DNA from 4 places in the Ensifer sp. EB106-05-01-XG146 genome. Region 1 is predicted to be linked to each of the others. Evidence: predicted binding sites of a transcription regulator. Region 1 holds the regulator's gene; each other region holds the start of a gene.
What was found. Region 1 encodes PhoB, which activates phosphate uptake and scavenging genes when phosphate is short. Its sites were predicted from a motif close to TGTCATNNANCTGTCAT; they were not measured.
Positions count from the first base shown of each region.

Region 2: the regulator PhoB is predicted to act here: its motif matches at 2,098-2,114, upstream of AC3WVQ_RS08440 (LTA synthase family protein).
Region 3: the regulator PhoB is predicted to act here: its motif matches at 5,652-5,668, upstream of AC3WVQ_RS17650 (DUF2794 domain-containing protein).
Region 4: the regulator PhoB is predicted to act here: its motif matches at 2,820-2,836, upstream of AC3WVQ_RS18105 (NAD-glutamate dehydrogenase).

Region 1 covers NZ_JBYTDX010000001.1:172,575-180,007, reverse strand. The annotation lists gene argF (ornithine carbamoyltransferase) at 1-377, opposite strand, end outside; gene AC3WVQ_RS00825 (aspartate aminotransferase family protein) at 482-1,681, opposite strand; gene AC3WVQ_RS00820 (GcrA family cell cycle regulator) at 2,103-2,624, shown strand; gene phoB (phosphate regulon transcriptional regulator PhoB) at 2,693-3,376, opposite strand; gene phoU (phosphate signaling complex protein PhoU) at 3,579-4,292, opposite strand; gene pstB (phosphate ABC transporter ATP-binding protein PstB) at 4,343-5,158, opposite strand; gene pstA (phosphate ABC transporter permease PstA) at 5,172-6,494, opposite strand; gene pstC (phosphate ABC transporter permease subunit PstC) at 6,491-7,433, opposite strand, start outside.
Region 2 covers NZ_JBYTDX010000001.1:1,712,812-1,720,244, reverse strand. The annotation lists gene AC3WVQ_RS08445 (DUF1003 domain-containing protein) at 1-19, opposite strand, end outside; gene AC3WVQ_RS08440 (LTA synthase family protein) at 135-2,063, opposite strand; gene AC3WVQ_RS08435 (NAD+ synthase) at 2,332-4,014, shown strand; gene AC3WVQ_RS08430 (hypothetical protein) at 4,018-4,353, shown strand; gene AC3WVQ_RS08425 (TolB family protein) at 4,378-5,205, shown strand; gene AC3WVQ_RS08420 (ankyrin repeat domain-containing protein) at 5,371-7,107, shown strand; gene AC3WVQ_RS08415 (diguanylate cyclase domain-containing protein) at 7,344-7,433, shown strand, end outside.
Region 3 covers NZ_JBYTDX010000001.1:3,555,284-3,562,716, forward strand. The annotation lists gene ccmB (heme exporter protein CcmB) at 60-719, opposite strand; gene ccmA (heme ABC exporter ATP-binding protein CcmA) at 783-1,433, opposite strand; gene acnA (aconitate hydratase AcnA) at 1,705-4,395, shown strand; gene AC3WVQ_RS17645 (DUF1223 domain-containing protein) at 4,601-5,374, shown strand; gene AC3WVQ_RS17650 (DUF2794 domain-containing protein) at 5,689-6,093, shown strand; gene AC3WVQ_RS17655 (GNAT family N-acetyltransferase) at 6,212-6,766, opposite strand; gene AC3WVQ_RS17660 (Bax inhibitor-1/YccA family protein) at 6,890-7,433, opposite strand, start outside.
Region 4 covers NZ_JBYTDX010000001.1:3,666,236-3,673,668, reverse strand. The annotation lists gene AC3WVQ_RS18105 (NAD-glutamate dehydrogenase) at 1-2,594, opposite strand, end outside; gene pdxY (pyridoxal kinase PdxY) at 2,880-3,761, shown strand; gene AC3WVQ_RS18095 (carbonic anhydrase) at 3,891-4,544, shown strand; gene AC3WVQ_RS18090 (lytic murein transglycosylase) at 4,624-5,445, opposite strand; gene AC3WVQ_RS18085 (aspartate-semialdehyde dehydrogenase) at 5,639-6,673, opposite strand; gene AC3WVQ_RS18080 (MFS transporter) at 7,159-7,433, shown strand, end outside.

The sequences.
Region 1 (7,433 bases):
CCGTTGATGACCGGGACCGTCGCATGCTCGGCCAGTTCCAGAAGGCGGCGATGGTCGGTGGTGCGGATCATGATGGCGTCGACGTAACGCGAGAGCACCTTGGCCGTGTCGCCGATCGTCTCGGCGCGGCCGAGCTGCATTTCGGTGCCCGACAGAAACAGGGTTTCGCCGCCGAGCTGGCGCATGCCGACATCGAAGGAAACGCGGGTGCGGGTGGAGGGCTTTTCGAAGATCATCGCCAGCATCTTGCCGGCGAGCGGCTTCTCGGCAGTTCCGGCCTTGGTCGCCGCCTTTCGGACGCGCGCATCGTCGATGATCGTCCGGAGGTCGGCGGCCGTCATGGCCGAAAGATCGAGAAAATGTCTGGTGCCTGCCATCGTACTCGGTTCCTGTCTGAAAAATCGGTCCCTGGTGCGGCACGCTATCCACGTGCCCGCACGAAGGTCATTCTAACGCCTTAGTCGTCCCTGGGTCGCTACCTTCAGGCCGCGGCGTTGCCGCTTGCCTTGCGAACCGCCTCGGCGGCGCGTTCGATACGTGCGAGCCCCTCGCGCGCCTCTTCCGCCGTCACGGTCAGCGGCGGCAGCAGACGCAGCACATTTTCGCCCGCCGGCACGGCCAGGAGCTTTTCGGCGCGGATTTCCTTCAGCAGATCGGCCGAAGGGCCCTTCACCTTGATGCCCAGCATCAAACCGTCGCCGCGGATGTCCTCGATGACATCAGGGAAACGGTCCTTGAGCGACGCAAGGCCCTGGCGGAAGACCAGCGCGACATCGCGCACATGCGTCAGGAATCCGTCGGCCAGAACGACGTCGAGCACGGCGTTGCCGACGGCCATGGCCAGCGGGTTGCCGCCATATGTGGAGCCATGCGTGCCCGCCACCATACCAGATGCGGCTTCCTCAGTCGCGAGGCAGGCGCCGAACGGGAAGCCACCGCCGATACCCTTGGCGACCGCCATGATATCCGGACGGATATCCGCCCATTCATGGGCAAACAGCTTGCCGGTACGGCCGACGCCGGTCTGGACCTCGTCGAGGATCAAGAGCAGGCCGAACTCGTCGCAAAGCGCGCGCAGTTCCTGCATGAATTCCTTGGTCGCCGGACGGATGCCGCCCTCGCCCTGGATCGGCTCGATCAGGATCGCTGCGGTTTCCTCGGTGATCGCATTCTTGACCGCGGCGATGTCGCCGAACGGAACCTGGTAGAAGCCCGGCGCCTTCGGCCCGAAACCTTCGATGTATTTCTGCTGACCACCGGCGGCGATCGTCGCGATCGTGCGGCCGTGGAAGGCGCCTTCGAAGGTGATGACGTGGAACTTCTCCGGGTGGCCCTTGGAGAAGTGGTAACGCCGTGCCGTCTTGATGGCGCATTCCAGCGCTTCCGCGCCCGAATTGGTGAAGAAGACCTTGTCGGCAAAGGTCACTGCCGTCAGCCGGCGGCCGAGGCTTTCCTGGCCCGCAATTTCATAAAGGTTGGACAGGTGCCAGACCTTGTCGGCCTGCGCCTTCAGCGCCTCGACCAGGTGCGGGTGCGCGTGGCCGAGCGAGTTCACGGCAACGCCGGCACCGAAATCGAGATAACGCGTGCCGTCTTCAGCGATCAGCCAGGCGCCCTCTCCTCGCTCGAAACGCAACGGCGCGCGCATGTAGGTATCGTAAAGCGGCGTGGTTGCAGTCATGCGAGGCTCTCCTTCACTCCAGATCGACATCGATCCCGCGCCTCACGCGGGCCGATAAAAATCAAAAATGCCGCCTTTCGGCGGCGCAGGCACTATTCCCATTTCGCGCTGCAATGTCAACAAAACCAAGCCTTGCAGCGCAACATGAAGGGTCGATTCCTGGCAGCAGAAAAATCGTCCGGGAGGGCTTGCAAAAATGCAACGCTGGCCGAGCAAGTTGGGGAAAACTACGAAATCGATTCGGCCTGATTCCCGGGACTCTTGCCACAGAGTCCAGCGGTCAGTACGTTAACATTCAATTACTAGACGCATGCGGCGGACCTAGTCACCAAAAGAGTTATCGCGTTTGCAACCCCGGGGTTTAGCCGGGGTGCGGTGAGGGATTCTGCCATCCCCAACGCTGAGAACGGAGAGTGCAGAAATGAACTGGACTGACGAGCGGGTGGAGAAACTGAAGAAGCTTTGGTCCGAGGGCCTGAGCGCAAGCCAGATCGCGGCGCAGCTCGGCGGCGTCAGCCGTAACGCTGTCATCGGCAAGGTTCACCGCCTGAGCCTGCCAGGTCGCGCCAAGGCCGGCGGCAGCACCACGACAGCAGCCCGTCCGAAGCGCCCGACTTCGGCACCGCGCGCACCGAACTACGCTTCGCGCGTTTCGACCCGCCCGGTTGCACGCGCGGCCGGCGCTGTCGTTCTCAAGGAAGAAATCGAAGTCGATCTCGTTGCCGAGCAGGATTTCAGCACCCGCACCGACGTTGTCGTGCCGATGTCGCGCCGCCTCGAGCTGACCCAGCTCACCGAGCGCACCTGCAAGTGGCCGATCGGCGACCCGCTGAAGGAAGAGTTTCACTTCTGCGGCAACGATTCCCCGGAAGCCTCGCCTTACTGCACCTTCCATGCGCGGCTGGCCTACCAGCCGTCGGGGGAGCGCCGCAGGGCCCGCTGAGAAGCTGGACGGCATCAATAAAAAAGGGGCCGATCGGCCCCTTTTTTTCTTGGCGACTTTCAGACCGCTCAGCTTTCGAGCGAATAGCCGGCGCCGCGAACGGTGCGGATGACGTCGGGCATGTTCGAGAAGTTCAGAGCCTTGCGCAGACGACCGACATGCACGTCGACGGTGCGCTCGTCGACATAGATGTCATGCCCCCAGACGCCATCCAGAAGCTGCGAGCGAGAGAAGACGCGGCCCGGCGAGGACATGAGGAACTCCAGAAGACGGAACTCGGTGGGGCCGAGGCGCACTTCGCGGCTGCGGCGATGAACGCGGTGGGTCTCGCGGTCGAGTTCGATGTCGCCGCAGCGAAGCAGCGTCGACAGCACCTCGGGCTTTGCCCGGCGCAGCATCGCCTTGACGCGCGCCATCAGCTCCGGCGTCGAGAAGGGCTTGACCACGTAGTCGTCGGCACCCGTCGCCAGACCCCGGACGCGCTCGCTTTCCTCGCCGCGCGCCGTCAGCATGATGATCGGCAGACGTTCGGTCTCCGGACGCTGGCGCAGCCGACGGCAAAGTTCAATGCCGGAAACACCGGGCAGCATCCAGTCGAGGATAAGCAGGTCGGGCAGCCGCTCCTGAAGCCGGATCTCCGCCTCGTCGCCCCGCAGGATCGTATCGACGTCGAAGCCCTCGGCTTCCAGATTGTAACGCAGCAGAACGCTCAGCGCCTCTTCGTCTTCGACTACGGCGATTTTTGGCAACATCAGGTAACGTCTCCTTACCGCGGGCGGCCTTTGGGCTCATCGGCCCGGCCGGCGCTCAGACACTCTAAATCTGGAGCACATCCGCCGTTTTCAAAGGCGGGGCGAAAACCGCATGCTTCAGATACAGGAATTCGGGGCCGCGACCGAAGCCGCGACCGGATCAGATTTCAAAGGGCATGCATGCTTACGGCGCGCTTGGCGCTCAGTCGTTGACCGAGCCCAGCGTCGACGTAGTGTCATCCTTCGGACGCTCGCCTTCCGGCTGAGCACCCGTCGCCATGTAATAGATCGTCTCAGCGATATTGGTCGCGTGGTCGCCGATGCGCTCGATGTTCTTGGCGCAGAACAGAAGATGCGTGCAGGGCGTGATGTTGCGCGGATCTTCCATCATGTAGGTCAAGAGCTCGCGGAACAGCGAGGTGTAGATCGCGTCGATCTCCTCGTCACGCTCGCGGATGCTGTTGGCCTTTTCCGGCGAGCGCGAGGCGTAGACGTCGAGCACTTCCTTGAGCTGGACGAGAGCGAGCTCTGCCAGATGCTCGAGGCCACGGGCGAGCTTGCGCGGAATGCCGGAGCCGGCGACCGCGATCACGCGCTTGGCGGTGTTCTTGCCAAGGTCGCCGACGCGTTCCAGATCGGAGGCGATGCGGATCGACCCCATGATCTCACGCAGGTCGGCGGCGACCGGCTGACGCTTGGCGATCGTGACGATCGCCTTCTCACCGATCTGGCGCTCGGCGTCGTCGAGGACGGTGTCGTCCGAGATCACCTTCTGTGCGAGAGCCAGGTCGGAGTTGACCAGCGCGCGAACGGACTCGGCGACCATCTGTTCGGCGAGGCCGCCCATCTCCGAGATGCGGCGCGTCAGGTACTTCAGTTCTTCGTCATAGGCGGACATGATATGCATGGACATGATCGTCGATCCTTACGGGCGCTTTGCAGTTACTGTTGCAGCCTTATGCGGCCTCAGCCGAAGCGGCCCATGATGTAATCCTGGGTGCGCTGGTCATCCGGATTGGTGAACATCTTGTCGGTGTCGTTCTCCTCGACGAGATTGCCGAGGTGGAACATGGCGGTGCGCTGCGAAACGCGGGCGGCCTGCTGCATCGAGTGGGTCACGATGACGATCGTGAAGTTCGTGCGCAGCTCGTGGATGAGCTCTTCGACCTTGGCGGTCGCGATCGGATCGAGAGCCGAGCACGGCTCGTCCATGAGGATGACTTCCGGGCTGACGGCGACGGCACGCGCGATGCAGAGACGCTGCTGCTGACCACCGGAAAGGCCGGTGCCGGGCTCCTGCAGACGATCCTTTACCTCGTTCCACAGACCGGCCTTCTGCAGGCTGGTCTCGACCACCTCGTCAAAGTCGGCCTTGGTGCGGGCAAGTCCGTGAATCCGCGGGCCGTAGGCGACGTTGTCGTAGATCGACTTCGGGAACGGGTTCGGCTTCTGGAAGACCATGCCGACGCGGGCGCGCAGTTCGACGACGTCGATCGTCGGGTCGTAGATGTCGTCCTCGTCGAGCGTGATCTTGCCGGTGACGCGGCAGTTCTCGATCGTGTCGTTCATGCGGTTCAGCGTGCGCAGGAAGGTCGACTTGCCGCAACCCGAAGGACCGATCAGCGCCGTGACCGTGTTCTCGCGGATGTTGAGGTTGACGTCGAAAAGCGCACGCTTCTCGCCGTAATAGACCGACACATCCTTGCCGATCATCTTGTAGGGCACGGTGTTCATTTTCTGATCCAGAGCCTTCTCGACTGCTGCTTCTGACATGATGTTCATAGTAATTACCTCACTACCAGCGGCGCTCAAAGCGACGTCGCAACAGAATGGCTCCAAGGTTCATGACGACCAGGAAGATGAGAAGAATGATGATTGCGCCGGAGGTGCGCTCGACGAAGGCGCGCTCCGCCTCATTGGCCCACATGTAGATCTGCACCGGCAGTGCCGTCGACGGTTCCATCGGCGAACCGGGAAAATCGACGACGAAGGCGACCATGCCGATCAGGAGCAGCGGCGCGGTTTCACCAAGCGCGTGGGCAAGACCGATGATGGTGCCGGTCAGGATGCCCGGCATCGCCAGCGGCAGCACGTGGTGGAAGATGGTCTGCATCTTCGACGCACCGAGACCGAGGGCCGCCGAGCGGATCGACGGCGGGACCGCCTTCAACGCCGCACGGGTGGCGATGATGATCGTCGGCAGGGTCATCAACGTCAGCACGAAGCCGCCGACGACGGCTGCCGAGCGCGGCATGCCGGCGAAGTTGATGAAGACGGCGAGACCCAGGAGGCCGTAGACGATCGACGGAACGGCCGCGAGGTTGTTGATGTTGACCTCGATCAGGTCGGTCAGCCGGTTCTTCGGCGCAAACTCCTCGAGGTAGATCGAGGCGGCGACGCCGATCGGAAGCGACAGCACCAGCACGATCAGCATCATGTAGAGCGAGCCGAGGGCAGCGACGCCGACGCCTGCCGCTTCGGGACGACTGGAGGCGCCGAAGGTGAAGATGCCGGTGTTGAAGCTCTTCTTCAGGATGCCGGCGCTCGCCAGCTCGTTCATCCAGGTCACCTGCTGGTCCTTGACCTTGCGCTTGCCCTCATCGACCGAGAGATCGATCTGGCCCTTGAAGGCGGAGTCGATGTTGGCCTCGGCCAGCAGCGTGACAGGAACCGTCTTGCCGATGATCGACGGGTCGGCGGCGACCATGTCGCGCAATAGCGTGCGGGAGCTCGCGGAAACCATGTCGGTCGCCTGCTTGACCTGCGGCCGCTTGGTGGCGTCGATGCCGAGCTGCTTGACGAGCGCGTCGCGCACCAACAGCGGATAGTTGGCGGTCATCAGCACCTTGCCGTCGGTCGCGCGTTCGCCTTTGGGGTCGATGACCTTTTCGGTGAATTCGATCGGCAGCGTAATCGTCGTCTGCTGGAATGCGGTGTAGCCGTTGGAAAAGACGGTCCACAGCAGCAATGCCAGGAAGAAGAGACCGGTGCTGATCGCGGCCATGCCGTAGAAGCGGAACCGGCGTTCGGCAGCATAGCGACGCTTGATGCCGATATCGCGCTTGGCGGATGCGGGACGGGCGGAGATCCGGACGGTCGGGGAAGCGATGTCGGTCATTCGTACTGTTCCCGGTATTTGCGCACGATGTAGAGCGCGTAAATGTTGAGGCCGAGCGTGATGACGAAGAGCGTGATGCCCAGTGCAAAGGCCACCAGCGTCTGCGGCGAGGTGAACTCGAGGTCACCTGTCAGCTGGTTGACGATCTTAACGGTCACCGTCGTCATCGGCTCGAAGGGATTGATCTGCATGCGGGCCGCCACACCGGCTGCCAGCACCACGATCATGGTCTCGCCGACGGCGCGCGAGGCGGTGAGCAGCAGCGCGCCGACGATGCCCGGGAGGGCTGCCGGAAGGATGACCTTCTTGACCGTCTCCGAGCGGGTGGCGCCAAGGCCGAGCGAGCCGTCACGAAGTGCCCGCGGCACCTGGGTGATGATGTCGTCCGACAGCGACGACACGAATGGGATCAGCATGATGCCCATGACGATGCCCGCCGTCAGAACGCTCTGTGCCTGGATGAAGTTCTGGTAGTTGCCGGTCATGAGACCGTTCATCTGGGCGGAGATGTCACGCAGGAACGGGCCAACGGTCACCAGCGCAAAGAAACCGTAGACGATGGTCGGGATGCCGGCGAGCACTTCGAGCAGCGGCTTTGCGGTCGAACGCAAGCGCGGGCTTGCATATTCCGCCATGTAGATCGCCGCGAAGAGGCCGATCGGCACCGCAAACAGCATGGCGACGAAGGCGATGTAGAGCGTGCCGGCAAGAAGCGGGATGAGGCCGAACTGGCCCGAAGCGCCGCCGCTGCCGGCAGCGGCAAACCGCGGATCCCATACCGTGCCGAAGAAGAACTCGAACGGCGAGACCATGGTGAAGAAGCGTCCGGCTTCCGACAGCATCGAGGCGACGATGCCGACCGTCGTCAGGATGGCGATGGAGGACGCGACGATCAGCGAGCCGAGAATGACCCGCTCGACCTGGTTGCGGGCGCGGAAG
Region 2 (7,433 bases), 1.5 Mb from region 1:
TGTCATTGAAGTGCGGCATGGCGATCTCCGGAGTTGGCCGGAGACAATCTAGCGCGTCAGCGCCGCAAGGAAATCACGCGGTACGCGAAAATGCCGCAAGGACCGGAGCGGTTGCTGGCCGCTCCGGTCTTCGATCAGTGGGTTTCGACGCTGGCGAAGAGATCAGCGTGTGACTTGAAGAACCGGTCGGTCGAGAAGCGGTCGCCGAACATCATGTCGTGTTGCAGGAAGCGGTAGTCACGCAGGAGTGCCGGCACCTTCGGCTGGCGCGACCACTCGGCGACTTCCTTGCCATTCTTGCGGATCAGCATGTAGCGGTCGACGACGCGGTACTGGTCATACACCTTGCCGAGGAAGCCGGTGTAGTAGGGATGCTCGTAACCGGACTGCTTGAGGATCTGGTAGGAGAGGAAGGCCGGGCTGATGGTGCCGACGTTCTTCTTCGGGCCAGTCTTGTTCGACCAGACGACGAGCGGCGTTTCATGCTGCGCCTTCATCTGCTCCTTCGAACCTTTGCGCTCCGCCGTCACACCCTTCATGAAACCGGTGCTGGTATAGACGGTGTTAAGCGGCGGCAGATGGTCGCCAAAGAGCACGATAACCGTTTCGCGATCGCGGTTCTTGGCCCAGTCCATCAGCTTCTTCAGGCTGTCGTCAGCCTCCTTGATGCCCTGCGCGTAGGTGGCAAGAACCTGGCGGTCGGCCTCGGGCAGATCGCCTTCGACCTTGATGGTGTTGTTGGCGTAGCGGTTGGCCTCATAGGGGCCATGGCCCTGGAGTGTGACGGCGAAGAAGAAGAACGGGTCGTCCATCGCGTCGGCTTGGCGGATGATCTCGTTGGTCAGCGAGTCGTCCGAGGCGAAGATGCCGCGCTTCTGCATCGGTGGCATGTTCTCTTCCGACTTGAACATGTCGAAACCGAAGGCCTTGTAGACGGCGGTGCGGTTCCAGAACCAGCTCTGGAACGGATGGATGGCGCGCGAGACGTAGCCTTCGCCACGGAAGAAAGTGGCAAGCGACGGGATCGGATTGCGGATGTACTGCTGGTACGGGATGCTGCCATAGGGCAGGAACGCGTTGGAGAAGCCGGTCAGCGCCTCGAACTCGACGTTGGCGGTCATGCCGCCGAACTCCGGCGAGAAGACGTTGCCCGACTGCATTTCACGGATCGTCGGCATCGGGTCGGGCGACAGCTTGACGTTCGGCAGGCGGGTCGGATCCCAGAAGGATTCGCTCATCAGCACGATGACGTCGGGCTTGCCGCGGTGCGAGGTGCCGGCGGGAAGCGGCTTCACCGGAATGCGGTCGATCGCGTCGGCCATGTAGCCGGCGGGCGCGCTGACATTGGCCATCGGCAGGTTGATCGCAAAGGCGAGCGCAAAGCCGTTGTGCTTATAGTTCTCGGTCTGGTCCCACATGATCGGGATGACCTTCAGGCGATCACGGATCCAGGAAAACTGGTTGTAATCCATGATGTTCCAGAAGGCGACGAGCAGCGGCAGCGCGAAGGCGAGGCGGGCGACACGCTCGCGGGTCGTCAGCTTCGGGAAGGTCCGCCAGGCAAAGCGCAACAGGAGGGCGATGGCGACGACGGTGGCAACCAGGCCGACGGCGATGCCGAGCGCCGTCCACGGACGGTCCTTTACCAGCACGGGCATCAGCTCCATGATCTGGCGGCCGAACAGGAAGTCGGTCGGATAGAGCGGATCGGACAGGAACACCTGCTTCTGCTGGCAGATGACGGCCGGCAGAAGTGCCAGCGGCGCGATCACCACGGCGGACTTGTGCTCGCGGCCGAAAATACCGTCGACAGCGAGCAGAATGAGAAAGAATATGCCGATGGTCGTCAGCGCCGGGCGCGTCGGGTCGAGGACGTAGGAAAGGGTGTCGGTCAGCGACTGACGGACGATCAGTTCAACGGCGAAGACAAGGGCAGTTGCAACGAACAGGGAGAACAGGGCGCTGCGCGTGGAAGCGAGCGTCTTGGCGTGCCGTGCGGCGAAGCCGGGTCGGTCGGCATAGACACGTGAGCCTCGCGCGACAGCGGAATCGATACTGGCCAACATATTCTCCAATTTCATAAATGCGTCGTGTAACTGTCATACGCCCGTCATTTTGAACAGGGGATGAATGGTTTCTTAACGGGAATGGAGGGTGGCTTTTCGTGGCGTGAAGCCGCACGAACGGCCCAGTATAAGGACCGGGAAAAACAGAAGTTTTGGGTTTTTTTCGCGTGGCTGCGATTGGCTGTGGGTATTTTTCCGCAGATTGCGCTAAAGAACATTGCGAAAGTCAGATGCAATCGTTCAGGACAGACCGACAGGCCCGCTCATGACCGCCCATAAAAACGCCCCCTCGCTCCTTCGTATCGCCGTTGCCCAGCTCAATCCGACCGTGGGCGACATCGCCGGAAACCTGGCCAAGGCGCGTGAGGCGCGCGCCGATGCGGCGCGACAGGGCGCCGATCTCCTGCTTTTGACGGAGCTGTTCATTTCGGGCTATCCGCCGGAAGACCTTGTTCTGAAGCCGGCCTTTCTCAAGGCCTGCCTCCAGGCCGTCGAAAAGCTGGCCGCCGAGACGGCCGATGGCGGCCCGGGCGTCATCATCGGCTTCCCGCGCCTGTCGAAGACCGGCCGACATAACGCCGTGGCAGTACTCGACGATGGCAAGGTGATCGCGATCCGCGACAAGGTCGATCTGCCGAACTACGGCGAGTTCGACGAGAAGCGCGTCTTCGATCCGGGCGAGATGCCGGGACCGGTCAATTTCCGCGGTGTGCGCATCGGCATTCCGATCTGCGAGGACATCTGGGGCGATCTCGGCGTCTGCGAGACGCTGGCCGAAAGCGGTGCTGAAATCCTGCTGTCGCCGAATGGTTCGCCCTATTATCGCGGCAAGGTCGACGTGCGCCATCAGGTCGTGCTGAAGCAGGTGATCGAGACGGGCCTACCGATGATCTATGCCAACCAGCTCGGCGGCCAGGACGAACTGGTCTTCGACGGCGCCAGCTTCGCCTTCAACACCGACAAGTCGCTCGCCTTCCAGATGAGCCAGTTCGAAGAGGCGATCTCGATCGTGGAGTGGAAGAAGGGCGAGAGCGGCTGGCATTGCGAGCACGGCCTGAAGTCGCGCCTGCCGGAGCGGGAGGAGGCGGATTACCGCGCATGCATGCTCGGCTTCCGCGACTATGTGAACAAGAACGGCTTCAAGAATGTCGTGCTTGGCCTCTCCGGCGGTATCGATTCCGCCATTTGCGCAGCGCTCGCCGTCGATGCGCTCGGCGAGGAGCGGGTGCGCACGGTCATGCTGCCCTACCGCTACACCTCGCACGAATCGCTGAAGGACGCCAAGGAATGCGCCGAGGCCCTCGGCTGCCGTTACGACATCGTGCCGATCTCCGAGCCGGTCGAAGGGTTCCTCAGCGCACTCTCCGATACGTTCGAAGGCACGGAATCCGGCATCACCGAGGAGAACCTGCAGAGCCGCACCCGCGGCACGATCCTGATGGCGATCTCCAACAAGTTCGGCTCGATGGTGGTGACGACGGGCAACAAGTCGGAGATGTCGGTCGGCTATGCCACGCTCTATGGCGACATGAACGGCGGCTTCAACCCGATCAAGGACCTCTACAAGATGCAGGTCTATGCCATCTCGAGCTGGCGCAATACCACGGTTCCTCCGGGCGCGCTTGGTCCTTCCGGCATCGTCATTCCGCAGAACATTATCGACAAGGCGCCTTCGGCCGAGCTTCGTCCCAACCAGACGGACCAGGATTCGCTGCCGCCCTATCCGGTGCTCGACGACATTCTCGAATGCCTGGTGGAAAAGGAAATGGGGACGGACGAGATCGTCGCCCGCGGCCATGACGAGGTGACCGTTCACCGGGTCGAGCATCTGCTCTACATCGCCGAATACAAGCGCCGGCAATCGGCGCCGGGCGTCAAGATCACCAAGAAGAACTTCGGACGCGACCGCCGCTACCCGATCACCAACCGCTTCCGCGACCGGGGCTAGGCGATGGATATCCTCTCCGAAGAGACGGACGGCCGACAGGGCCGTGCAGATTTTACGGACGAGGAAATCCGGCTCCTGCGACTGTGGTCGGCAAGCGACGTTTCCGCCGGCCGGCAGCTTTCGGCGCAGATCGGCTATTTCGCGACGCCTGCGGTCTTTGGGGTCTATGGCCTTGCGACCGGAAGCCTCACCGTCGTCGGCGTTGCCTTCATCTGCATCCTGCTCCTGCTGGCCTGGGGTCTGGTCACCACCTGGCGGGACCGACGCGATTCCGTTCTGATGCAATCGGTCTGTTCCAAGGTTCTGGCGACTCTGCCGGCGGGTGAAGACAAGAAATAGCGGCCTCGTCCGGGAGAGAAGAGCATGCGCAGTTCCGTCGAAATCCATGACATCGCAACAGGTGAAACGCGGGTTGTCTGGCAGACGGACCGGCTGGTCGAGGCACCGAACTGGTCGCGGGACGGCTCACATCTGATCATCAACGGTGACGGCAGGCTCTATCGGCTTGGCCTTGATGGTTCCGAACCGGTGGAGATCGATACCGGTTTTGCGACGCTCTGCAACAACGACCACGGCCTCTCCCCGGATGGCACGACGATCGCGATCAGCGACAAGACCGAGTTCGGGAAATCGGCGATCTACCTGCTGCCGGCCGAAGGCGGCACGCCGCGGCTCGTCACCCGCAACCTGCCTTCCTATTGGCACGGCTGGTCGCCCGACGGGAACACGGTGACCTATTGCGGCATCCGCGACCAGGTCTTCGACATCTATACGATCTCCGTCGACGGCGGCGAGGAGCGGCGGCTCACCCATGGGGAGGGCCGCAACGACGGGCCCGATTGGTCGGCAGACGGCGAATGGATCTATTTCAACTCGAGCCGTACCGGCCAGATGCAGATCTGGCGGATCCGCCCGGACGGTAGCGACGTCACGCGCATCACCGACAGCCCCTATGGCGACTGGTTTCCGCATCCGTCGCCTGACGGTAAGCATCTGCTCGTGCTTTCCTATGACGGCGACGTCTTCGATCATCCGAGGGATCTCGATGTCCGGTTGAGGCTGATGGACCTGGACGGCGGCAATGCCCGCATCCTGTTCGAGCTCTTCGGCGGGCAGGGAACGATCAACGTTCCCAACTGGGCGCCTACGGGCGATCGTTTCGCCTTCGTCCGCTACGAACGGGAAAGCTGACCGCGCTGGACAAGTATATCGAGGCCATGCTAGCGATGAGGTCGTTCGCAGGGCGCATCCGATCCGCGGGAAGGGCAAGGCCCACCTGTTTCACTGAACTTGGTTGCCACACCTCTTTTCAGTCTGTGGGCGCGGATACCGGACGTGAATGAAAGGAGGTCTTTCATGATCACGCGCGATCTTTCCGCGAACATTACCCTCGATACGATCCGCAAGCAGGCCAAGGCCTTTTTGAAGGCCGTCAAGGCTGGCGATGCCAGCGCAAGACAGCGGGCGCTTCCCTATTTCTCCGAACCGACCGCAATGGGCCTTCAGGATGCCCAGCTGGTGCTTGCCCGCGAATTCGGCTTTGCCAGCTGGACACGGCTGAAGCGGCATCTGGAGAAAGCCGAGACCGGCACGCCGTCGACCGAACAGGTCGCAAACCGCTTTCTCGCTCTGGCGACAGTCTCCTATTTCGGCGACGTCGCTGCCGATCCCGAGCGGTTCGCTCAGGCACTCGACCTTCTCAAGGACCATCCTGAGATTGCCGGGGACAACATTCACGTGGCCGCTGCGCTCGGCGACGCCGCGGCGATCGACCGCTTTCTCGATCGCGACCCGAAACTCGCAGAGAAGCGCGGCGGTCCGTTCGACTGGGAGCCGTTGCTCTACGCCGCATATGCCCGCGTTCCCGGCAGCTCGTCGCTGCCGGCGGGCGCCCGCCTGATTGCGCGCGGGGCCGATCCGAACGTCTACTGGCTCGACGACGGCCAGTATCGTTTCACGGCTTTGACCGGCGTCTTCGGCGAGGGCGAGGCGGGACCGGAGCGGCAGCCACCGCACCCGGATTGCCTTGCCTTTGCGCGGCTCCTGCTTAATGCCGGTGCCCGAGCCAATGACAGCCAGGCGCTCTACAACCGGATGTTCGAACCGGACAATTCCTGCCTCCAGCTGCTTCTCGACCATGGCCTTAATGCCGACGACCGCAACAACTGGCTGGTGCGCAACGATGGCGGCCTGGTCGAAAATGGCGAACGCGTCTTCGACTATCAGCTTGCCTGGGCACTGGAAAAACGCATCTCCGATCGCGTCCGGCTGCTTGTTGCGCACGGCGCCGACGTCAATCGCCCGATCAAGGGGCGCACGCCCTATCAATGGGCGGAGCTCGGCGGCGATCCGGCACTGGCACAATACCTCGTGTCGCGCGGCGCGACCGAAGCGCCGCTGGAGGATGTCGACCGGCTGGCCCGTGCCGTTGGGGAAGTGAAGGCCGACGAGGCGAGGGAACTTGTCGATAGGGATCCGACACTTGTCGCTCGAACCCAGGCTGCACACCCCGCCATTCTGCACGAGGCGGCGGGTGAGGACCGGCATGACGCCGTGGCGCTGATGCTCTCACTCGGCTTCGACGTCAACCGCATGACCTCGCGCACGCCGTTGCACGAGGCGGCGTTGCATGGACATGTCGCGATGGCGAGGCGCCTGCTCGATCACGGCGCCGATGCCTTAGCCCGCGACCCCTACCATCATGCACCGCCGATCGGCTGGGCCAAATACAACGGCAAGGACGCGATGGTCACTTTCCTGAAGGATCAGCCGCTCGACATCTTCGCAGCTGCGTCCTTTGGCGTGGCCGCGCGCCTCGCCGACATCCTCGACCGGCAGCCGGATCTGATCGAAACGCCGTTCGGCACGTTCCGCGGGCGCGGCAGGCCGGAGCCACAGTACGACTGGATGACGCCGCTTGCCTTTGCCGTGATCAACGGGCAGGCAGGAACGGTGCGGCTGCTTCTCGAAAGGGGCGCGAATGCACGCGTGCGCGATGGCGCCGCCGGCCCGTCGATACGCGATCTTGCCCTGGAGCAAGGCAATGCGGAGATCGTCGCCTTGCTGCGCGCTTCGGCGGCCGCGCCGCAATAGGATGCGCAGAGGGAGGCGCGGGCAGTCGCCCGCGTTCTCCTGATCCCCGCTGCGACCGCTGATTGTCGGGCGATTCAGCCGGTTGAAATCGTTAAGTATTTTATCACCAGCTTATTTAAGCCAAACTTCGATTTTGGTCGCTAGGGTGCCGGCAGTATCGGCTGCCATCGTTGCGCATCGCACCTCCACAAGTGCTAGTATGCCCGGCAGGGCCGGTACGGACGAGGGGGACTGGCGTGGTGGAAAAGGCGTTGCGGCAGGCAAAGCGGGACAAGACGGTCTGGGCGATCCATGCCGCCTGTACCTTGGTCGCGGTCCTGATCATT
Region 3 (7,433 bases), 3.4 Mb from region 1:
CTTAGCGACAAATCCATGGGAATGCCGCAAACACTTTCGCCCGTTCTGGCCCGATTGCGTCAATCGGACGCGTGCCGAAGTGCTGCGGCGGCGGCAACCGGGCCGATGACGGCGAAGAACAGGGTGATTGCCGCAAGGATCATCAAAGGTGGCAGGAACGGCGCCGGATCCTCGATCGCCGCATAGACAGCGCTGACACCGAAGATCAGCACCGGGATCGCCAACGGCAGAACAAGGATCGAAACCAGCAGCCCGCCACGCGGCAGCGACACGGCAACGGCCGCCCCCACTGCACCGATGAAGGTGATCGCCGGCGTGCCGATCAGAAGCGTCAGCATGGTGGCGCCGATGGCGATCTCGCTCATGTTCATGAAGAGGCCGAGCAAGGGCGAGGCAATCACCAGCGGCAGGCCGGTCGCCGCCCAATGCGCCGCACATTTGACGAAGACGGTGAAAAGCAGCGGCGTTTCCTGCATCAGCATCAGGTCGAGCGAGCCGTCGTCGCGCTCCGCCTGGAACAGCCGGTCGAGGCCGAGCAGCGAGGCGAGCAGCGCGCCGATCCACAGGATCGCCGGTCCGATGCGCGAAAGCAGGTTCAGGTCGGGACCGACACCGAAGGGAATGACTGCCACCACAGTCATGAAGAAGAGCACGCCGATCATCGCCCCGCCGCCGGCGCGGATCGACAGTTTGAGATCGCGGAAAAAGAGCGCGATCATAGCGGCAACCTCCGGATCGGCACGCGCGCGTTTTCCGGCAATGGGCTTCCAGGCATTGCGACCCTATGCATCATGCCAGCGATCTCCTGCCAGATGCTCGAACCCCGTCATGTGCAGCTCCTTCGTGCGGTCGAGCCCGAGTGGCTGGTGGGTCGCCGCAATGACGATGCCGCCTTTGCCAAGATGCGCCTTCACCAGATCGGCAAACAGCCGGTCGGCGCCGGCGTCAAGCGCTGCGGTCGGCTCGTCGAGGATCCAGATCGGGCGATAGGCAATGACCAGCTTGGCCATCGCCATGCGCCGCTGCTGGCCGGCCGAGAGATAACCGAAGGGCAGATGGGCGATATCCGGCAGGCCAACCGCTTCGACCGCCTCGGTGAGCGTGGCGCCGCGCGCCCCGGGCGAATCACCCATGAAGTCTCGCCAGAAGGAAAGATTTTCCGCGACGGTCAGTTCACGCTTCATCGCGTTGCGGTGTCCGAGATAGTGGCTGAGCTCGGATGGATGGGCGATTTCCGGGGGGCCATTCTCAAGTTTCAGGTGCCCGCTTTCGGGCCTCAACAACCCCGCAAGAACCCGCAGCAAAGTGGACTTGCCGGAGCCGTTCGGACCCGTCACGACAAGGGCTTCCGAGGCGTCGAGAATAAAGGAAATATCGTTAAAAATCAGGTCCTCACCGCGCTTCGCGCTCAACCCTTCAGCCATGAGGCGCATGAATTTTCAGCTTCCCTTCACTCTCTTTGCCGCAGGGCAAAAAAAAGTCCCGTTTCGACCTTCGTTGCTCTGGCACGTTTTGGAGAAATTATCTATAAGGCGGCCAACACGCCAGCGGTCGGCGTGAATTTCATCCTAGCGCCGAACATGGAATGAATTTCCACGTACGGACAGCGGAAATGGCCGCACCCGCATCCCAATTCGCGCTTCACAGGCGCTCGGGCGTTCGTACGTCAGTTTTTGGCGATCAGACGGAACGGGGTATTATCCAGTGTCCAAATCCCTAGACAGCTTCAATTGTCGCTCCACGCTCACCGTCAACGGTGTCGACTACGTCTATTACAGCCTGCCCAAGGCTGAGGCGAACGGTCTCGCCGGCGTTTCCAAGCTGCCCTATTCGATGAAGGTTCTGCTCGAGAACCTGCTGCGCAACGAAGATGGCCGCTCCGTCACCAAGAAGGACATCGAGAACGTTGCCGCCTGGCTCAACGACAAGGGCACGGCTGAAAACGAAATCGCCTACCGCCCGGCCCGCGTTCTGATGCAGGACTTCACCGGCGTGCCTGCTGTCGTCGACCTCGCGGCGATGCGCGACGCCATGGTCTCGCTCGGTGGCGACCCGGAAAAGATCAACCCGCTCGTCCCCGTCGACCTCGTCATCGACCACTCCGTCATCGTCGACGAATTCGGCACCCCGAACGCCTTTGCCCGCAACGTCGAGCTCGAGTACGAGCGCAACGGCGAGCGCTACCGCTTCCTGAAGTGGGGCCAGCAGGCGTTCAAGAACTTCCGCGTCGTTCCGCCCGGCACCGGCATCTGTCACCAGGTCAATCTGGAGTATCTGGGCCAGACCGTCTGGACCCGTGAAGAAGATGGCGTCGTCACCGCCTACCCGGACACCTGCGTCGGCACCGACAGCCACACCACCATGATCAACGGTCTCGGCGTTCTCGGCTGGGGCGTGGGCGGCATCGAAGCGGAAGCTGCCATGCTCGGCCAGCCGGTCTCCATGCTCCTGCCTGAGGTCATCGGCTTCAAGCTCACCGGCAAGCTCAAGGAAGGCGTCACCGCGACCGACCTCGTGCTTATGGTCGTGCAGATGCTGCGCAAGAAGGGCGTTGTCTCGAAGTTCGTCGAATTCTTCGGCCCGGGCCTCGACAACATGACGCTCGCCGACCGCGCCACCATCGGCAACATGGGTCCGGAATACGGTGCCACCTGCGGCTTCTTCCCGGTCGACAGCGAAACCATCAACTACCTCACCATGTCCGGCCGTGAAGAGCAGCGCATCGCTCTCGTCGAAGCCTATTCCAAGGCTCAGGGCATGTGGCGTGACGGTGACGGTTCCGAGCTCGTCTTCACCGACACGCTCGAACTCGACCTCGGCGACGTCGTTCCGGCCATGGCTGGCCCGAAGCGTCCGGAAGGCCGCATCCCGCTCGAAAGCATCGCATCGGGCTTCGCAACCTCGCTTGAAGGCGACTACAAGAAGCCGGGCCAGCTTTCGAACCGCTATGCCGTCGAAGGTACCGATTTCGATCTCGGCCATGGCGACGTTGCCATCGCTGCGATCACGTCCTGCACCAACACCTCCAACCCGTCGGTCCTGATCGCTGCCGGCCTGCTCGCCCGCAACGCGGTCGCCAAGGGCCTGAAGTCCAAGCCGTGGGTCAAGACCTCGCTCGCACCGGGATCGCAGGTCGTCGGCGAATACCTCGCCAAGTCCGGCCTGCAGAAGGACCTCGACGCGCTCGGCTTCAACCTCGTCGGCTTCGGCTGCACGACCTGCATCGGCAACTCCGGCCCGCTGCCGGCGCCGATCTCGAAGACGATCAACGACAAGGGCCTGATCGCCGCCGGCGTTCTTTCGGGCAACCGTAACTTCGAAGGCCGCATCTCGCCGGACGTCCAGGCGAACTACCTCGCTTCGCCGCCGCTCGTCGTCGCCTACGCGCTTGCAGGTTCCGTCCAGAAGGACCTGACCAACGAGCCGCTCGGCGAAGACCAGGACGGCAAGCCGGTCTTCCTCAAGGACATCTGGCCGACCTCCAAGGAAATCCAGGAGTTCATCTTCAAGTACGTCACCCGCGAACTTTACGCGACCAAGTACGCCGACGTGTTCAAGGGCGACGAAAACTGGCAGGCCGTTCAGGTTCCTCCGGGCCAGACCTATGCCTGGGACGACGGTTCGACCTACGTGCAGAACCCGCCCTACTTCGTCGGCATGGGCAAGTCCGGTTCGGGCATCTCCGACATCAAGGGCGCCCGCGTGCTTGGTCTCTTCGGCGACAAGATCACCACCGACCACATCTCGCCGGCCGGTTCGATCAAGGCGGCCTCGCCGGCCGGTGCCTACCTCATCGGTCACGGCGTCGGCGTTGCCGACTTCAACCAGTACGGCACGCGTCGTGGCAACCATGAGGTGATGATGCGCGGCACGTTTGCCAACATCCGCATCCGCAACCACATGCTCGGCCCGAACGGCAAGGAAGGTGGCTACACCATCCACTATCCGTCCAAGGAAGAGATGTCGATTTACGACGCCGCCATGCAGTACAAGGAAGAGGGCGTTCCGCTCGTCATCTTCGCCGGCGTCGAATACGGCAACGGTTCGTCGCGCGACTGGGCTGCCAAGGGCACCAACCTGCTCGGCGTCAAGGCCGTCATCGCGCAGTCCTTCGAGCGTATCCACCGCTCGAACCTCGTCGGCATGGGTGTCATTCCCTTCGTCTTCGAGGAAGGCACGACCTGGGAATCGCTTGGCCTCAAGGGCGATGAGATCGTCACGATCGAAAACCTCGCCAATGTCCAGCCGCGCGAAAAGCGCGTTGCCAAGGTAACCTACGGCGACGGCAGCGTGAAAGATGTGCCGCTCGTCTGCCGTATCGATACGCTGGATGAAGTGACCTACGTCAACAACGGTGGCATCCTGCAGACGGTTCTGCGCGACCTCGCCGCCTAATCGCGCGAGCGCATACGAGGCTCCGGAGCCGGGACGCCGAAAGGCGCCCCGGCTCTTTCTTTGAGGTGCACCTGCCGACGATCCGGTGCCGGGTCGCGCTCACTTGCCACCTCACTCCAACGTGACTTCCCGTTGATGCAGGGGCGTCGTATGTAGTGAACTCCCCCACAAGGAGTAGGCCGACGGCCGGTAACGAAGTGACGCCATGACATCCGCAGACCGTTCTTTCATTCGCCCTGTTGCACTGGCTTTCGGGCTGCTCGCAGCCGCCGGTGCCCCTGCCGGGGCGCAGGAGAAACAGGCGGTCAAGGGCGTTGTCGAACTGTTCACCAGCCAGGGCTGTTCGTCCTGTCCGCCGGCGGATGCGGCGCTGAAGTCGCTGGTCGACGAGGGCGATGTGGTGGCGCTCGCCTATCACGTCGACTACTGGAACTATCTCGGCTGGGCCGACACGCTGGCATCGAAGGAAAACACCGAGCGGCAATATGCCTATGCGCGCATGCTCGGGCGCAACGGCGTCTACACGCCCCAGGCGATCCTGAATGGCCGCGACCACTTGAACGGCGGCAATCTGCAGGCAATCAAGACGCGGCTGGAAACGATGAAGGCGGAAGGCAAAGGGCTTGCCGTTCCCGTCGGCGCCAAGATCCTCGGCGAAGAAATCCAGATCACCATCGGTAGCGGCATCGGCAAGGCCAACGTCGTCGTCGTCTATTTCGACCGCGCCAAGATCGTGAAGATGGAGAAGGGGGAGAACCGCGGCAAGGAAGTCCCCTATTGGCATGCGGTGCGTGACATACAGACGATCGGCATGTGGGACGGCCAGCCCGCGTCCTTCACGCTGCCGGCGACGGTGCTGACCGAGCGCCCGGGAAACAGCGGCTGCGCGATCCTGCTGCAATCGATGAAGGACAAGGAAACGCCGGGTGCCATCATCGGCGCTGCGGCCGTGCTCGCCGGCCCTCAGGGCAAATTGTAGGGACGGCGAAGCGCAAGGGGTTGGTTCGGCCCGGCAGCATCGAGGGGCTGGGGCTGAGGGTTCGAAGTTACCGGACCGAACCGGCCATAACTGCGTTCGGTGAACTCCCGCAGCATGACGATCTGACCGGACATACGGTGGCAACGACTCTGTCCGTCAGCGCCCGCGAGTTTTGCGATGAATTGGGGCGCCGGTTTGACTGAAATGGGGCAGAGGCAAGAAATGACCTCATCGTCCCATGGCTTCCAGCTTGCTTTTCGGCTCGTGTCAGGCACACTGTAATCGTTCTGTCACAACAGAAGGCCGGATTGCCGATGACCGATGAGCCGGATTTGCCGCAAGGCGAGGCGCGCCATCAGCGCGAGACCACTTCCGAAGTGGTCATCGATCTACACGAATACAAGAACGCCAAGAACGCTCCCCCCATCACTTTCCATCGTCGCGAATTGGATCAGATCCTGTGGGTCTACGGCCGTATGGTCGGCGAAGGCGAGTGGCGGGACTACGCGATCGACCACCTGAGGGACCGCGCGGTCTTCTCAGTGTTCAAGCGTTCGGGCGAAATGCCGCTCTACCGGATCGAGAAGAACCCGAAACTGGCCGCGAAACAGGGCGCCTATAGCGTGCTGAACATTCACGGCACGATCCTGAAGCGCGGTCACGAGCTCGCCCAGGTGCTCAAGGTATTCGACAAGGTGCTGAGGCTGGTGGAAACCTGACCAGCGGGAAAGGGTGCCATCAGGAGACGCACGCCGACGTCACGGGCAGCAACGGCACGACCTGCCTACGGCGCGCTGCGAGGCGCTTCGCCGACTGACATTCTTCAGCAAGCGATGGTCACTGGTAGAGGGTGTCCGGATAGACGTCTTCCGGCGGGTCGGTCGCCTGGCCCTCGCCGAGCGCGAGCTGCATGATCGTCGTGTCGAGCCAGCGGCCATGCTTGAAGCCGGTCGCTTTCATCGTGCCCTGGAGTTCGAAGCCGAGCGACCGGTGCACGGCGATCGAGGCCGGATGGGCACCGCCGATCACCGCGACCATCTGGCGGAAGCCGAGTTCCGTGCAACGCCGGACGAGTTCGACCAGCAGCGCCTTGCCGGCACCCTTGCCGCGCGCTTCCGGCGCCAGGTAGATGGAATCCTCGACCAGGAAGCGATAGGCCGTGCGCGTGCGGAAGCCGGATGCGTAGGCATAGCCGATGATCGTCCCGCCCGCGTCTACCGCAACCATGTACGGGTAGCCGCTGCCGATGATCGTTTCGAACCGCGCCCGCATCTCCTTTTCGGATGGCGGGTTGATCTCGTAGGTCGCAACCCCGTGCAACACGGATTCGCGATAGATCTCGGTGATGACGGGAAGATCGGCCAGGGTGGCGTCGCGCAGGGTCAGGGACATGGCTAAAGACTTTGATCCCAAGGTTTCGTCGTCCTTTCACTCCCACGGAGTCCGGACGCTTTCAAGCTGCTTCAGCAAACAAAAAAGGCGGCCGAAGCCGCCTTTTCCGTGTGCTGTTCAGACTTAGTTGTTCCGGTTGCCCATGAACTGGAGCAGGAACATGAACAGGTTGATGAAGTCGAGGTAGAGCGTCAGCGCGCCCATGATCGCCTTGCGGCCGGCAACGGCGCTGTCATCGGCTTCGTAGTACATTTCCTTGATCTTCTGCGTGTCGTAGGCGGTGAGGCCAGCGAAGATCAGCACGCCGATCACGCTGATCGCGAAGGCGAGCGCCGAAGAGGCGAGGAAGATGTTGACGATCGACGCGATGATGACGCCGAACAGACCCATGATCAGGAACGAGCCCATGCCGGACAGGTCCTTCTTCGTGGTGTAGCCGTAAAGCGACAGGGCGCCGAACGAGGCGGCCGTCACGAAGAACGTCTGAACGATGCTCTGGCCGGTGTAGATCAGGAAGATCGACGACAGCGACAGGCCCATCAGGGCCGCATAGATCCAGAACGTCGTCTGCGCGGCAGAAACGCTCATGCTATTGATGCGGAAGCTCATGAAGAACACGAGCGCCAGCGGCGCCAGCATCACCACCCACTTCAGCGGGCTCGTATAG
Region 4 (7,433 bases), 3.5 Mb from region 1:
ATGAAGGTCTTGTAAGCTTCGGTGCCGGCCTTGAAGATTTCGTCGCGGGTGCCGCCCGCCGGAAGCAGCTTCGGATAGAAGCCGCCCTTGGCGCCGACGGGCACGATAACGGCGTTCTTGACCTGCTGCGCCTTCACCAGACCGAGCACTTCCGTGCGGTAGTCCTGGGCGCGGTCCGACCAGCGAAGGCCGCCGCGGGCGACCTTGCCGAAGCGCAGGTGCACGCCTTCGACCTCGGTGCCGTAGACGAAGATTTCGCGGAACGGATGCGGTTCCGGCAGACCGTCGAGCTGCTTCGGGTCCAGCTTGAAGGCGAGTACCGCGCGCGGCTTGCCGTCGGCGTCATGCTGGAAGTAGTTGGTCCGGAGCGTCGCTTCGATCGCGTTGACGTAGCGTCGCAAAATCCGGTCCTCGTCGAGGCTCGGCACGGCCGAGAGCGCGTCCTCGATCGCCGACAGCAGCGCGTTGCACTTCTTGGCGCGCGGCTTTTCCTCGAGTTGCGGATCCATCCGGGTCACGAACAGCTTGAAGATATCGGCGGCAATCGCCGGATACTTGTTCAGCGTGTCGGCGATATAGCCCTGAGAGTAGGTGATGCCGGCCTGTCGCAGATAGCGGGCATAGGCGCGCAGCACCGTCACCTCGCGGGCGTTGAGGCCCGCAAGCAGGATCAGCCGGTTGAAGTTGTCGTCCTCGATCGCGCCGTTCCAGGCGGCCAGGAACGCCTCTTCCAGCGCCGGGCCGGATTTTTCGAGGTTCAGCGCAAGGCCATCACGATGGATCAGCTCCATGTCGTGCAGCACGACCTTGCGCTTCTCTTCGCCGTGGGCATTGACGCCGATGTCGTAGGTCTGTTCGCTGATGACCCGGAAGCCGAGGTTTTCAAGCAAAGGTACGCGGCGCGACAGCGACACGGGTTCGCTGGCGTGGAAGATCTTGAGCTCGGCGGTGTCCGGCCGCGAGACGGCGCGCGGATAGTGGTAGAACTCGATGCGGATCGGATCCGGGCCCTTGCAGGCGGCGATGTCGGCCAGATCGGCATAGGCTTCAGCCGGCGTGAAGAACGACTGGTAGGCATTGTCGACATCGAGCTCGATGCCGTCCTTGCGGGCAAGCAGGTCGAACCGGTCGATCCAGCGGGTGACGATGCCGCGAACGGCTTCTTCGAGCTTGGCCTGCGGAATGCGCGGCGTCTTGCCGGCGGAGCGGCCGATGATGAAGTGGACGCGGGCAAGGCCCCCTTCCGGGAAGGCCGGGTAGTAGGCGGAGACGCGACCGTCATAGACCGTCTTCAAGTAGTCGCCGATCTTTTCGCGCACATCCGAATCGTACTGTTCGCGCGGCACGAAGACGATGACCGAGACGAAGCGGTCGAAATGGTCGATGCGTGGCAGTACTCGGATGCGCGGCCGGTCGCCGAGTTCGTTGATCTGTTCGCAGAAAGCGGCGAGCAGGCCGACATCGATCTGGAAGAGATCGTCGCGCGGATAGGATTCGAGCGTGTTGTCGAGCATCTTCCCGGAATGGCTCTGCGGATCGTAGCCGAAGTGATCGACGATCTTTTCGATCTTGTGGCGCAAAAGCGGGATCTCGGCCGCCTGGCGGGTATAGGCCGAGGAGGTGAAGAGGCCGACGATGCGCAGTTCTCCGGCGACATTGCCGTCGGCGTCGAAGCGCTTGACACCGATATAATCCATATAGGCGCGGCGATGGACGACCGATTTGACGTTGGCCTTGGTGACGATCAGGAAATCCGGGCTTTCGAGGAAGGCGAGAATTTCAGGCGTAGTCAGCACCGCGTCCTTGCCCTGGCGCAGCACGCGCACATCGGGATTGGAGAGCATGCCGAGGCCCCTGCCCTTGCCGCGCTCGACCATCGCCTTTCCGCCCTTACCGGAATAGGTGTATTCGCGCATGCCGAGGAAGGTGAAGTTGTTGTCACGCAACCAGCGGAGGAAGGCAAGCGCCTCGTCGCGGTCGCTCTTCTTGCGCGAGGCGTTATAGGCCTCCAGCTCCTGCATCGCATGATCGAGCAGCGCGGTCATCGCTGGCCAGTCGTGCACAGCCTGGTGCACCTGCTCCAGCACGTCGCGAATGCGGTTGCTGAGCTGTTCGGCCTCGACCGGCGCGAGCTTCGTCAGATGGATCTGGATGTGGCTGACGCGGTGCGACGGATCGCTTTCCTCTTCGGGATCGAAGAGCTTTGCCGGCTTGCCCGGTTCCTTGACCAGGATGGGGTGGATCGCGAGGTGAATGTCACGGTGGGTGCTGGTGATTTCCCCCATGACCGAATCATAGAGGAACGGCATGTTGCGTTCGGTGACCGCGATGATCGACACCTCGGTGCCGCCAGGTGCTACACCGGCGACGGTTTCGACGGAAACCTGCGGCTTGCCGCCATCCCAGCGGGCGAGTTCCTGATAGGCATGGGCGGCCGTCAGCGCCAGCATGTCCGCCGAATAGAGATCGAGGTCATCGTTGCTGGCCCCACCGAAGAGGATCTCCGGCGCCAGCGCCTCGACGCCCAGTTTGATGGCGGCCGCCTTCGCTGCGTCGATGTGTCTGTCCCGCTTCGGATTGTATTTCACGCCCATGAAGTCTCTCCCATTCATGATAGGCCAAACCCTATCAGAACCATGGCTAATGGCGACCGCTTTTTACGCTGATTTCGGCAAAATCGAGCCCAAAATCGGAGAATTTCACGTGAAAACAGCTTAAATCCATTTAAATCGAAGGTAATTTCGCGAAAATTGCTCGAAAATCGAAGAAAAAGCACGAAAACGCCAGAGGCTTCTCCGGAGCCTATCTGACATCGGCTGTTGACAGGGGGGTGACAGTCGGGTGAACAGAGTTTCGAGATCGTAGGATTGGACTGGTCGATGCCCGAAATGCCTTCCCTGCCCGGCGCCGTCATCGTCATCTCGAGCCATGTCGTGCGCGGCAAGGTGGGCAACAGGGCCGTGGTCTTCGCGCTCGAAACTCTGGGGCATCCAGTCTGGGCCCTCCCGACCGTCATCCTCCCCTGGCACCCGGGCCACGGCCGCTCGACGCGGGTCACCATTTCCGATCAGGATTTCGGGTCGGTGATCGATGACCTCATGGCAGCACCCTGGGCCGGAGAGGTGCGCGCCGTGCTTTCGGGCTACCTAGGCTCGGCCGGACAGGCCGAAAGCGTGGCCCGGCTGGTGACGGCGCTGAAGGAGCGCAATCCCAAACTGATCTACGCCTGCGACCCCGTGATCGGCGATGCTGGCGGTCTCTATGTGCCGGAAACCACGGCGGTTGCCATTCGCGACCGGTTGCTGCCGCTTGCAAATCTCGCGACCCCGAACCGTTACGAGCTTGCCTGGCTTGCCGGGGCGACGTTGGAGACGAACACGGCGATCCTTGACGCAGCGCTCGGCCTCGGTCCGGCCCGCGTCTTGGTGACGTCTGCCGTGCCGATGATGAGCGGCGGGACCGGTAATCTCTTTCTCTCGGGCAACCACGCCCTGCTTGCCGAACATCGTTTGGTCGAAAACCCGCCGAATGGTACGGGCGACCTGTTGGCGGCGGTGTTTCTCGCCCGGATCCTTGAAGGACTTTCAGAGGAACGTGCCTTGCAGATGGCGACTGCGAGCGTATTTGAGATCATCGCGCGGAGCGTCAAGCGCGGCGCGGATGAACTGACCATCGAGCAGGACGCGTCGAGCCTATCGACGCCAATGGCGATGGTGCAGATGCGCCGACTGGTTCATCCGAATCAGATGCGGCGCAAGTGAAGAAGCTGTTCACGGACCGCCACCCCTATGGCATCGTGGATTGAATTTTAGATCGCGATCATTTTCATGACGGAGGCGCAGGTGGGCGAAAGCCGGCCATGCCGCCTTGAAGCACGAGCGGAGCAATCGATGGACAAGCAGCAGCAGCGTTTTCCGGACTATCTTCTGAACGGCTACCACAACTTCATGAACGGTCGCTTCAGCGAGCAGCAGAAACGCTACAAGGCGCTGGCGGAAACCGGTCAAAAGCCGAAGACGATGGTGATTGCCTGTTGCGACTCGCGTGCTGCGCCGGAAACGATCTTCGACAGCGGCCCGGGCGAACTCTTCGTCGTGCGCAACGTCGCCAATCTCATGCCGCCCTACGAGCCGGATGGTCACTACCACTCCACTTCGGCGGCCCTCGAGTTCGCCGTGCAGTCGCTGCGCGTCAGCGACATCGTCGTCATGGGCCATGGCCGCTGTGGTGGTATCAAAGCGGCACTCGATCCCGATGCGGAGCCTCTGTCACCGGGCGATTTCATCGGTCGCTGGATGCATCTGCTGAGGCCCGCGGCTGAGCAGATCCAGAGCAACGACGTGATGACGCAGGCGGAGCGCCAGCGTGCGCTCGAGCGAGTTTCGATCCGCAACTCGCTTGCCAATCTGCGCACTTTCCCGTGCGTCCAGATCCTCGAGGCCAAGGGCAAGCTCCACCTGCACGGCGCCTGGTTCGACATCTCGACCGGCGAACTCTGGGTGATGGACCCGGTGACGGGCGATTTTTCCCGCCCGGGAATGTAAGCGGTCAGCAAAAAAAGGCCCGGCTCTTTCGAACCGGGCCTTTTGTCTGGTTGGTTATGCGTTCCGAAGGACGAAAATCCTAGAGACCGTCGATCTCGGCGCCGATGATGGCGATCGCTTGCTGGTAGACGCTTGCGGCGTTCCAGCCCTGGATCGCAGCGAAGTTCGCCTGGCCCTGCTGATAGCCGGCGCCCGGCTGCCAGCCATGGCCGCGCAGGAAATTGGCGGTGGATGCCAGCGCGTCAGCCTTGGAGCGAACCATGTCGACATGGCCGTTGCCATCGCCATCGACGCCGTATTTCAGGACGTTGGCGGGCAGGAACTGGGTCTGGCCGATTTCGCCATGGGCGGCGCCACGCGCATCCGGGCTCAGATCGCCGCGCTGCACGAGCTGCAGGGCCGCATAGAGCTGGTTGGTGAAGTAGTCCGAGCGACGGCAGTCATAGGCCAGCGTCGAAACGGCCGAGAGCGTGTGCTCCTTGCCCATGAAACCGCCGAAGCCGGTTTCCATGCCCCAGATGGCAATCAGCGGGCCAGCCGGCACGCCGTAGCGCCGCTCGATGCTGGTAAAGAGTGCGGCGTTCTGCTGCTTCATCTTCTTGCCGCGGGAAATGATCACTTGGCCGCCGCGCTTCTGCATGAACTGCTCGAGCGACAGCTTGAAGCTCTTCTGGCCGCGGTCGGCGCGGATCGTCGCCTTGTTGTAGGAGACGCCGGAGAGTGCACGGTCGAGCACCTGCGGGCTGATGCCGTTGCCGGAGGCCTGCTGCTTGAAGTTCTGCACCCAGGCTTCAAAGCCGCTTCCGTCATTGCCGCATTGGGCGGCAGATGCCACCGCCGGAAAAACTGCAGTCGAAATCAGGGCGGCAAGCCCCACTGCTGCGCACTTCGCCCTGTGCATGAAATACCCCGTCATAGCCCGAATCTCGTTGCTCTTAAAAATGCCAGCCTTCGCCGGCCGTGTCACCTACCGCAAGCGGCAGGTAACTTTATCGTGGTTTCACGTGAATCCGGGAAGGATCGGCCCCTCGTGAAACAGGAAACCCGCCAGGCTCGAAAGAGCCTGGCGGGAGTGAATGGTTCTAATGCCGTTTTCAGGCAGCCTGCTTGCGCGGCTTGATGAGGCCACGATTGACCAGCAGCTCGGCAATCTGGATCGCGTTCAGAGCGGCACCCTTGCGCAGGTTGTCGGAAACGACCCACAGGTTGAGGCCGTTCTCGACGGTTGCGTCTTCGCGGATGCGCGAGATGTAGGTCGCATCTTCGCCGGCGCACTCGTAAGGAGTGACGTAGCCGCCGTTCTCGTGCTTGTCGACGACGAGGCAACCCGGCGCTTCGCGCAGGATGTCGCGCGCTTCGTCAGCGGTGATCTCGTTTTCGAACTCGATGTTCACCGATTCCGAATGGCCGATGAAGACGGGAACGCGCACGGCGGTGCAGGTCACCTTGATCTTCGGGTCGAGCATCTTCTTGGTCTCGGCGAGAACCTTCCACTCTTCCTTCGTGTAGCCGTCTTCCATGAACACGTCGATGTGCGGAATGACGTTGAAGGCGATGCGCTTGGTGAACTTCTTCGATTCGATCGGATCGGCAACGAAGACGGCGCGGGTCTGGTTGAAGAGTTCGTCCATGCCGTCCTTGCCGGCGCCGGAAACCGACTGGTAGGTCGAGACGACGACGCGCTTGATCTTGGCGTGGTCGTGCAGCGGCTTCAGCGCGACGACAAGCTGGGCGGTCGAGCAATTCGGGTTGGCGATGATGTTCTTCTTGGTGAACTGCGCGATCGCGTCCGGGTTCACTTCCGGAACGATCAGCGGCACTTCGGCGTCGTAGCGCCAGGCCGAGGAGTTGTCGATGACGACGCAGCCCTGCTGGCCGATCTTCGGCGAATACTTCAGCGATACGGCGCCGCCAGCCGACATCAGGCAGATATCGGTGTCGGAGAAGTCGTAGTTTTCGAGGTTCTTGACCTTGAGGGTCTTGTCGCCGAAGGAAACTTCGGTGCCCTGGGAGCGGGCGGAAGCGAGGGCGACCACTTCATCCGCGGGAAAGCCGCGTTCGGAAAGGATGTTCAGCATCTCCCGGCCGACATTGCCGGTGGCGCCTGCGACTGCAATCTTGAAACCCATGATCTAAGCTCTCTTTTCTGTCTCTCCTCGTCGGGTGAGGGGGAAACCGCGCGACCTGCCGCGAGGGTTCCTGTCCCCGGCCAAACCGGGGAGAGAGCGGAGGGCCAGAGACGTCAGACGGTTTTCGTCGTCGTTTTGGCCGTTGTTTTGCAAGCGAACGAAAAATCGACATCCTGCCCCGCGGCAAGAGCCGGCAGGATCAAAGCAGCGATGGCTGGACCGATCGGTCGCATGGTGGTGATTTCCTCGTTCGTCGCTGCTCTTACGCGGTTTTGGGGAAGAGTCAAGACATTGCCGCGCGCCGGCACGCCCCCGCCCTGCCCGCGATCGATCGCCGCATTAGACGAAAGTCATAAGCCGAAAGCATCTCTGCCTGTGATGACACTTTTCTGACATCCTCATTTCAGGCGCACCACGTCCGGACGTTCGAGGGAGGAATGCTGGACCAGCCAATGGGCGCTCCTTTGGAGTGGAGGATTATCAAAATGGCAAATGTCGCGACAGCGGACGACGCAAAAACGCGTCCGATGACCGGCGAGGAGAAGAAGGTCATCTTCGCCTCGTCGCTCGGTACCGTCTTCGAATGGTACGATTTCTATCTCTACGGTTCGCTCGCCGTCTACATCGGCGCGACCTTCTTCAGTTCCTACCCGGAAACGACGCGTAACATCTTCGCGCTTCTGGCCTTTGCCGCGGGCTTCCTGGTTCGCCCGTTCGGCGCGCTCGTCTTCGGTCGCCTGGGTGACCTCGTCGGCCGCAA